3 regions of the Vibrio gazogenes genome follow, and region 2 is predicted to be linked to each of the others. Evidence: predicted binding sites of a transcription regulator. Region 2 holds the regulator's gene; each other region holds the start of a gene.

Region 1 (3,286 bases), 1.3 Mb from region 2:
AGTGGCCGCGAAAGCGTTGATGAAACGAGTCGGTCTGGCTGAGCGGATGAATAACTATCCTTCTCACTTGTCCGGTGGACAACAGCAACGTGTGGCGATTGCCCGGGCGTTGGCCATGGAACCGGATTTGATGTTGTTCGATGAACCGACGTCAGCGCTTGATCCTGAAATGGTGGGTGAAGTATTGGATGTCATCAAGGGGTTGGCAGCAGAAGGCATGACGATGGTGATTGTGACGCACGAAATGGGATTCGCCAAAGAGGTCGCAGATCGTGTGTTGTTTATGGAAGAAGGCGCACTATTGGTTGATGACACGCCTCAGGTTGTATTTGAATCTCCGCCACATCCTCGCTTGCAGCAATTTCTGGCTAAAATTTTATAGTCGATACTTTCCGCCAGTTTACTGGCGGAAGTCATTTTTATCAGGCGATTTTTATCCCTTCTAAGTGTGTTTTACACTGTTGCCGAGCCGTGGCAAAGAAAGCCTGTAGATAACGTTTCTCTTTTTCCCCATGTCGCACGGCAGCAAATAGTCGTCGCCATAGTCCTTGTCCCAGCGGTTTACTGGTGATCAGACGCTGGCGAGAAAATTCGCTGATGGCCCAATTGGGCAGTGCCGCAACCCCTAAGCCAGCTGAAACCATCTGGACCAGCATGAGCGTATTATCTGCCTGTTTCCATTTCAGAGGTTCCACTCCCGCGGGATGAAGGAAGTGCTTATACACATCGAGACGTTGTTTCGGAACCGGATAAGTCAACATGGTTTGGCCAGCTAAGTCTGTGGGTTGAATGGCTGCCGCGTCAGCCAACGGATGATTGATCGCGGTGACAAGGCGCATTTCAAAATCAAACAACGGTTCGTAATGAATTTCGGAGCGGGGCATAATATCCGAGGTGATCAAGAGATCAAGCTCTCCTGCCAGTAGTGCAGGAAGGGGTTCAAAGCCAAATCCGGAAGAAAAATCCAACGTTACATCCGGCCAACTGAGCTGATATTCCTTGAGCGCAGGCATCAGCCATTGAAAACAAGAATGGCAATCGATCGCCATATGCAGACGCCCATTCACATCTTCTTTGAGACCGGCGATTTGGTTCTCTGCCTGAGCCATTCGCGGCAATACATCTTCCGCCAGCCGTAGCAAAATCTCACCTTCGGATGTAAATCGAACGGGGCGTGTTTTACGGAGAAATAGTGGGCTGCCAATCCGTGATTCCAGATCTTTAATCTGATGAGACAGAGCCGACTGGGTCAGGTGTAGCGCGGTTGCGGTTGCGGTTAAAGACCCGGTATCTCTGAGTGAAATCAATGTTTTGAGGTGTTTGATTTCTAACATGAGTTTTCCTCATTCATGTTCAATCATGTTGAATATTTTTACTAAATTACGCTGAAACCTACCACATGTAAACATCTAGACGGCTATATGAGTTATTTAATTTCAATTTACTTTTATGACTATGAATTTTACTAATGTGTCGGTTGAAGAATTGGTGATTGGCAGTGAGATCATTTTGTACGATATTTTAGCCATCTAGACATCTTTTATGTCTGAAAGATAAGTCAGTATCAAATACTCACGACAAGCAATAATCAATAAAGGATGATATTCATGGCTACAACAACACATATTCTGGGCTTTCCTCGTATCGGTGATAAAAGAGAACTCAAATTTGCTTTAGAAGGGTATTGGCGCGGAGAGCTTGATCAATCTCAGTTGGCAGCGACTGGTGCCTCGATTCGTCAAGAGAACTGGACGCTTCAGGCGGACAATCAACTTCGTTTCGTAACTGTCGGTGATTTTGCATGGTATGACCATGTATTGAATACCTCTCTGTTATTAGGGCATGTCTCACAACGCCACCGGGACGGAGATATGGATATCGATACACTGTTTAAGATTGCCAGAGGGCAGTCCCGTCCAGGGTGTGACTGTCAAGGTGGCAGTGCAGCTTCCGATATGACTAAATGGTTTAATACCAATTATCATTACATTGTGCCGGAATTTTCAGCTGATGATACGTTTGAGGTGAGCTGGTCACAGTTATTTGATGAAGTCGATGAAGCGATTCAACAAGGGCATCAAGTGAAGCCGGTATTACTAGGGCCATTGAGTTATCTCTATTTGGGTAAATCCGTTGTCGAGGGGTTTGACCGATTATCATTATTGCCTCGGTTAACGGTCGCTTATCAAACTATTCTGGATAAATTAGCTGCACAGGGGATTGAGTGGGTTCAGATTGATGAACCGATTCTGGTGTTGGAATTAGAGCAAACCTGGCTGGATGCTTTTCAACTTGCTTATGACCAATTACAAAAGAAACAGAGGAAAACCAAGCTGTTGCTCACCACTTATTTTGATTCGATTACTGATATTTTAGAGCGTGTGACCGCTTTGCCCGTCGATGGACTGCATATTGATACTATTTCTGCGCCGCAGCAGTTGAAGGAGGTCGCGGCAAAACTGCCCACAGATTGGATTTTATCTGCCGGTGTTATCAATGGACGCAATGTCTGGCGAGCCGATCTGGCATTATTACTCAAACAGTTACAGCCCCTTAAAGCGCAGCTTGGTGATCGTTTGTGGGTCGCGAGTTCGTGCTCACTACTCCATAGTCCGGTTGATCTTTCACTGGAAACCGGACTGAGTGAAGAAACGCAGAGTTGGTTTGCTTTTGCCCGTCAAAAAGTGGTTGAGTTGGGATTACTTGGTGCCGCGTTAGACGGTGATGTCAAAGCTGTTGAAGCATGTCAGGACTATAGCCGCCCGATTGAACAGCGCCGAGCCTCCCAACAGGTGAATAAGCCACATGTGCGTCAGCGGGTTGAAGCGATCACCGAAGCTCTGGCAACTAGAGCGTTGCCTTATGAAGCGCGCGCTATACATCAGAAAGAGGCTTTGGGGCTGCCATTTTTACCAACGACAACCATCGGTTCTTTCCCTCAAACCAGCGAAATCAGAAGATTGCGGCGTGATTTTAAGCAAGGGCGGTTATCTGAAAGCGACTATAAGACCGCGCTAAAAGCACATATTCATGAAGCGGTTGAGCGACAGGAATCTCTGGGACTGGATGTTTTGGTTCATGGTGAAGCTGAGCGGAATGATATGGTGGAGTATTTCGCGGAGAACTTATCCGGATTCCAGACAACGCGTTTCGGATGGGTACAAAGTTATGGTTCACGCTGTGTCAAACCTGCCATTGTTGTGGCTGATATCGAACGTGAAAAGCCAATCACAGTCGAGTGGTCGCAGTATGCCCAATCGCTCACATCAAAACCGATGAAAGGGAT
Region 2 (3,286 bases):
ACGCCTGCTGGGCGGCACTCAGTGGTGCGCGGAGTTCAGCGAGGGTTATACACTCATCATTCATTCGGTTCGTCAGTGCTTGAGCGGCTTCTCCTTCGAGCAAGTCTGCAATCAACTGGCGTTGAAACTGTTGAATCTGACCCAAAATTTCTTGGGCCTGTTGTGGTTCTACGGTTAAATTTTCAATAAAAGCAATGAGTTGATTGGTTGTTTTGCCCGCTGCAGAAACCACAACTAGATCGTGACTTTGCGAATACTCTTTGAGAATTTGAGCAACGCGGCGATAACATGCCGGATCAGCCAGACTACTTCCTCCGAATTTATGGAGGTGGCGTACGGTGGTCATCAACAATTCTCCTTTACCCAATTCAGGGATTGATCCAGATCGGCAATCAAGTCATCGGCATCTTCTAAGCCGACCGATAGCCGTAATAGTTGTAGCGAAATACCGGCTTTGTTGAGTGCTTCCTCACCCATCGCACGATGGGTCATTGTTGCCGGGTGACAAATTAAACTTTCGACACCACCGAGTGATTCAGCTAATGAAAACAGATTGAGCCGGCTCACAAATTGTTGTAGCGCTTCATGGCTTCCCGCAAATTCAAAGCTGAGCATCGAACCAAATCCGCTTTGTTGCTTCTTCGCAATGTCGTGACCGGGATGGGTCGGTAAACTCGGATGATAAATGGTTCCAATCAGCGCTTGAGACTGCAAGTAAGCGAGAATTTTCAGTGAATTTTCTTCATGACTACGCATTCTTGCGCCCAAGGTGCGTAACCCTCTAAGTGTCATATAACTATCGAATGGGGTACCGGAGGCGCCGATACAGTTTGCCCACCAGGAAAGCTGTTCCGCGTGTGCTTCAGTTTTACTGATGATCACGCCGCCAATCACATCTGAGTGGCCATTGATATACTTTGTCGTCGAATGGATCACAAAGTCAGCACCCAGCGACAAAGGTTGTTGGTAGACTGGGGTCAGGAAGGTATTATCAACAGCGACTAAAGCGCCGATTTGTTTTGCCTGCTGACAGATTTTTTTGATATCAACGATCCGAACGAGCGGGTTGGATGGTGTTTCCAGCAAAATAAGTTTCGGTTTCTGGGCGAGAGCTTCCGTGAGCGCTGCATCGTCGCATTGATCAACGAATAACACCCGGAAGTCACCTTTATTGGCGCGGGAATTGAATAAACGATACGTGCCGCCATAACAGTCATTCGGTGCGACGATGAGATCATCGGGGCCGATGAAGGCAGAAACCCATAGATTAAGCGCTGATGTACCACAGTTGGTAATCACGGCGCCCTGTCCACCTTCCAGTTCGTAAAGTGCTTGTTCCAGCAGTCCGCGGTTCGGATTACCGGAACGGGTATAATCGTACTGAGGGACTTCACCGAATGCCGGAAATCCATAATTCGTTGAGAGATAAATCGGTGGAACGACTGCATGATATTGCGTGTCTGACTCAATACCCGTTCGAACGGCGATGGTTGCAGGTTTATGAGTGCTCATATGTAATTCCTTCCTACTTGATGGCAGATGTCGTTCATAACTGTCGATCTCAATCGACACGGATTGGACATGGCTGCTCACTTTACTGATTTTCTAATGGGACGTCAATACTTCTAGACGTCTATATGTCTTTGCTTATAGCAGTAAATAAAGCTAAAATTAACACCTACTTTTTTTGATAATAATGACGAATTCCGGCAATGAGGGGAAGCAATGGCTGATTGGAATGGTGAATACATAAGTCCTTATGCTGAACATGGTAAGAAAAACGAGCAGGTCAAGAAAATTACGGTTTCTATCCCATTGAAAGTTCTCAAAGTATTGACTGATGAGCGGACAAGACGCCAGATCAATAACTTACGTCATGCCACAAATAGTGAGCTTTTGTGTGAGGCGTTTTTACATGCATATACTGGTCAGCCTTTGCCGACGGATGAAGATCTGCGTAAAGATCGCCCGGATGATATTCCCACAGAAGCAAAAGCAATCATGACCGAAATGGGCATTGAATTTGAATCTTATGATGACTAATTCACAGGAGTCTGGCTTCTCAGGCAGATAACGTATTTTTTGTCATGTTGGCTGATTTGGACGCATTGCTTTAACCTCAGAGAATATGAAATCAATTTCTTCAACAAGGGAAACAATACAGCAAGTTGGTTGTTTCCTTTGCAGATAAGGGACGTTTGATATGATCTATGTTCACTACCTTGAACAGTCTCGGGCATTACGTGTGGTCTGGTTGTTGGAAGCGCTCGAACTCGAATATGAAGTCGTTCATTATAGCCGAAATCCAAAGACTTGGGGGGCTCCGGAGTCTTTGAAAGCGGTTCATCCGTTAGGCAAGTCTCCGATGATTGTTGATGGTGAACAAACCATTGCCGAGTCAGGTGCTATTATCGAGTATCTAATCGATACCTATGACCATCAACGTCGTTTCCGGCCTGAATCAGGGCAGGCTTTACTGGATTATCGCTATTGGTTACATGCCGCTGAAGGTTCTTTCATGATGTGGCTGGTTATGCGGCTGATCTTTATCAAATCGAGAGAAAAACTCCCATTCTTGTTGCGTCCATTGATTGGTTCTTTTCTCAACAAGATGGATCAGATAGTGATTGAGCCTCGTGTGTCTACTTTCTTGCGTTATATTGATGATACGCTTGCGCAACGTTCATGGTTTGCCGGAGAGCAGCTCAGTGGTGCAGATTTTCAGATGCATCTGGTCTTACAGCTTGCCGATATGCGGGCGGATTTGTCTGCCTATCCCAATATTCAACGCTATCATAAACAGGTTGTTCAACTGGCGAGCTATCAGCAAGCATTGCAAAAGATCCCAGCTTGAATCAAGCGATTAAAAACAAGTCATAAAAAGAGGATACACGCCGTGTATCCTCTTTTTTTTGTATCCGTGATGTTCTACCAGTGTGTTGGATTAATCTTGCATGTAGCCTTCGGGCATTGAAATCCGAGCAACACCTGAATCAACGGCGGCTTGCGCAACGGCTCTGGCGACTCGTGGCAACAGACGTGGATCCATCGGTTTGGGGATAATGTACTCGGGGCCGAATGAAAGGCTATCGATATCGGCCGCAGCCAGAACTTCTGCCGGTACGTCTTCTTTGGCAAGTTGGCGAATCGCTTCAACCGCTGCAATTTTCATTTCATCGTTGATTTCGCTGGCTCGAATATCCAGCGCACCACGGAAGATGAACGGGAAGCAGAGAACATTGTTGACCTGATTTGGGTAGTCGGAACGACCCGTGCCCATGATCAA
Region 3 (3,286 bases), 840 kb from region 2:
ATAGATGACTTGCTGACGCTGTACTTTCCGGTGACGACGAATCGACAACGAAAATTGCTGACATTGGCAATGGTATGCGAAGGTTTCTCCGGCTACGGAACGTGTATCAAATTGGTGGGTTGTCTGAGGGGGCAAACTGAAAACCTGTGTCATCACCGATTGCCATTCTGAACCGTGTGGTCTTACTCGTCCATATAGGTGGTGAACCAGCAAGTGAGCTATCTCGTGAGGAATCACTTGTTGTAAAAACTCGCTTTGATTTTCAACCAGCAGCACCGGGTTCAGACGGATTTCCCAGCGATGACAATAAGCTTTTCCGGCCGCTTTACCACGCAGTTGATAGCTAAGACTTGGTTGCGGGAAGGGGTGTTGAAAGTAGTGCGATGCTTGCTCAATACAAGACAAGATCCGAGCGGTGACTTGGGTATGAAGTTCAGCTGATATTGGTGAGGCTGACACGTTGTTCTACCTTATCTGTTTGGCTCTTCTTTTCGGTTAAAAGCAATTTTTAGCTCACAGCAAATTTGTATGAAACTGATTGCATTTAATGATGCAATCCAAGTTATTTATCATGTCGGTTTCTGTATATAGAAGCAAGCCCTCCGAGTGGAGGGCTATGAATTCAAGATAATGCTGTTGATGAACAGGCTGACTTATTTGAGGCCGGCGAAGTCCCGTAGTAATGCAGCTTTATCGGTTGCTTCCCATGGGAATTCATTTCGACCGAAGTGACCATAAGCAGCAGTCTTTTTATAGATCGGCTGAAGCAGATTCAACATTTCCTGAAGTCCGTATGGACGAAGGTCGAAGAACTGACGAACGGCTTCAATGATGATATCGTGTGCAACTTTTTCTGTGCCGAATGTTTCAATCATGATTGAGGTCGGATCCGCAACACCAATCGCGTAAGATAGTTGAATCTCACAACGATCAGCCAGACCGGCTGCAACGATGTTTTTGGCAACATAACGCGCTGCGTAGGCGGCTGAACGGTCAACTTTAGATGGATCTTTTCCGGAGAAGGCACCGCCACCGTGACGTGCTGCACCACCGTATGTATCAACGATGATCTTCCGACCAGTCAGACCACAGTCACCCATTGGACCACCGATAACAAAACGACCGGTAGGGTTGATAAAGTATTTGGTTTCTTTGTTTAACCATTCAGCTGGCAGCGTCGGTTTGATGATCTCTTCCATCACCGCTTCTCTCAATGACTCGGTTGAAATGGAGTCACTGTGTTGCGTGGATAATACCACGGCATCGATTCCGGCAATTTTGCCGTCGTTATATTGGAAAGTTACCTGAGATTTTGCATCCGGACGTAACCATGGCAGTGTGCCGTTTTTACGCACTTCTGACTGACGTTGAACCAAGCGGTGAGCGTAAGTGATCGGGGCTGGCATCAGGACATCAGTTTCGTTGGTTGCATAACCGAACATAATACCTTGGTCACCGGCGCCTTGTTCTTTCGGGTCGGCGCGATCGACACCTTGATTAATATCCGGAGACTGTTTGCCGATGGTATTTAAAACTGCGCAAGAGTCCGCATCGAATCCCATATCTGAATGGGTATAGCCAATTTCACGAACAGTGGTTCGGGTTAATTCTTCAATATCTACCCAAGCTGATGTCGTGATTTCGCCACCAACCATGACCATGCCTGTTTTGACATAGGTTTCACAGGCAACACGCGCTTTTGGGTCTTGTTCTAAAATCGCATCAAGTACGGCATCGGAAATTTGATCGGCAATTTTATCAGGATGTCCTTCTGATACGGATTCAGAAGTAAACAGATGCTTTGTCATGAGAACTCCACTCAGATGATGAGCAAGTCGTACTGAACACTTACTCGAAATTATTTGCAAACAAGCGCTAAACGCAAGAGATGTTTTTACATCTAGACGTCTATTCTATTCTGCGTCAATGGAATTACAAGCTTTTTTTTTTATGATTAATAAACATCATGATGCTTATTGGAAATGACAGTGTTTTTCATTTCGGGAAAATAACCGATAAATCTGCGATAGATCGCGCACTTATCGGCACAGTAAATCGATTGCGCCAAGTAAAGGGCTTTGCGACAATATAGTGCTTTTTTTAATATGGTATTTTGCAAATACGGTGTTATTTCGTCGTAATCTACATTCATTTTTTGCTTTATGACTTTCAGGAGCTGACATGTCTTCCCAAAAACGTCTCGCGAATGCAATCCGCGCTTTAAGTATGGATGGTGTTCAACAAGCCAACTCAGGTCACCCCGGCGCCCCGATGGGGATGGCGGATATCGCTGAAGTGCTGTGGCGCTCTCACCTGAACCACAATCCACAAAACCCGAATTGGGCTGACCGCGACCGTTTCGTGCTCTCTAACGGCCACGGCTCGATGCTGATTTATTCACTGTTGCATTTGACGGGGTATGATCTGTCGATTGACGACCTGAAGAACTTCCGTCAGTTGCATTCGAAAACACCGGGCCACCCGGAGTACGGTTATGCACCGGGCATTGAAACCACAACCGGGCCACTCGGACAAGGCATCACCAACGCGGTTGGTATGGCAATTGCGGAGAAAGCGCTCGCCGCGCAGTTTAACCGTGACCAGCATAATATCGTTGACCATCACACTTATGCTTTCCTCGGTGATGGCTGTTTGATGGAAGGGATTTCTCATGAAGCGTGCTCTTTGGCCGGTACTTTGGGTCTGGGCAAGCTGATTGCGTTTTGGGATGACAACGGCATTTCGATTGACGGTGATGTGGACGGTTGGTTCACAGATGACACGGCGAAACGCTTTGAAGCGTACGGCTGGCATGTTATTCCGGCGGTAGACGGACATGATGCTGCGGCGATTGAAGCGGCGATTACCGCAGCCAAAGCGGAAACGTCACGTCCGACATTGATTTGTACCAAAACTGTGATTGGTTTTGGCTCACCCAACAAATCCGGCTCTCATGATTGCCACGGCGCACCACTGGGTGCGGATGAAATCAAAGCAACACGTGAGCAACTGGGTTGGGAATATGGCCCGTTTGAGATTCCGGCTGACATTTATGCGCAGTGGGATGCGAAAGAATCCGGCGCAGCAAAAGAAGCCGCATGGGATGAGAAGTTCGCAGCGTATCAGGCGGCTTACCCTGAGCTGGCGGCTGAATTCAAGCGTCGGGTCAATGGTGAACTGCCAGCAGACTGGGAAACACAAGCCAACCAAATCATTGCACAATTGCAAGCCAATCCGGCCACAATCGCTTCTCGTAAAGCGTCTCAAAATGCTTTGGAAGCCTTCG

Evidence for each region. The regulator MetJ, encoded in region 2, represses methionine synthesis genes. The targets are predictions, from matches to a motif close to TTAGACNTNTANANGTCTAA.
Region 1: the regulator MetJ is predicted to act here: its motif matches at 1,402-1,421, upstream of metE (5-methyltetrahydropteroyltriglutamate--homocysteine S-methyltransferase).
Region 3: the regulator MetJ is predicted to act here: its motif matches at 1,893-1,912, upstream of metK (methionine adenosyltransferase).

What each region holds. Positions count from the first base shown of each region.
Region 1 is NZ_CP092587.1:1,516,775-1,520,060, forward strand. Features, by position in the region: gene MKS89_RS06840 (amino acid ABC transporter ATP-binding protein) at 1-382, shown strand, start outside; gene metR (HTH-type transcriptional regulator MetR) at 423-1,334, opposite strand; gene metE (5-methyltetrahydropteroyltriglutamate--homocysteine S-methyltransferase) at 1,608-3,286, shown strand, end outside.
Region 2 is NZ_CP092587.1:241,945-245,230, forward strand. Features, by position in the region: gene MKS89_RS01050 (bifunctional aspartate kinase/homoserine dehydrogenase II) at 1-346, opposite strand, end outside; gene MKS89_RS01055 (O-succinylhomoserine (thiol)-lyase) at 346-1,512, opposite strand; gene metJ (met regulon transcriptional regulator MetJ) at 1,726-2,043, shown strand; gene MKS89_RS01065 (glutathione S-transferase) at 2,204-2,854, shown strand; gene MKS89_RS01070 (malic enzyme-like NAD(P)-binding protein) at 2,945-3,286, opposite strand, start outside.
Region 3 is NZ_CP092587.1:2,920,140-2,923,425, reverse strand. Features, by position in the region: gene MKS89_RS13025 (SprT family zinc-dependent metalloprotease) at 1-459, opposite strand, end outside; gene metK (methionine adenosyltransferase) at 654-1,808, opposite strand; gene tkt (transketolase) at 2,182-3,286, shown strand, end outside.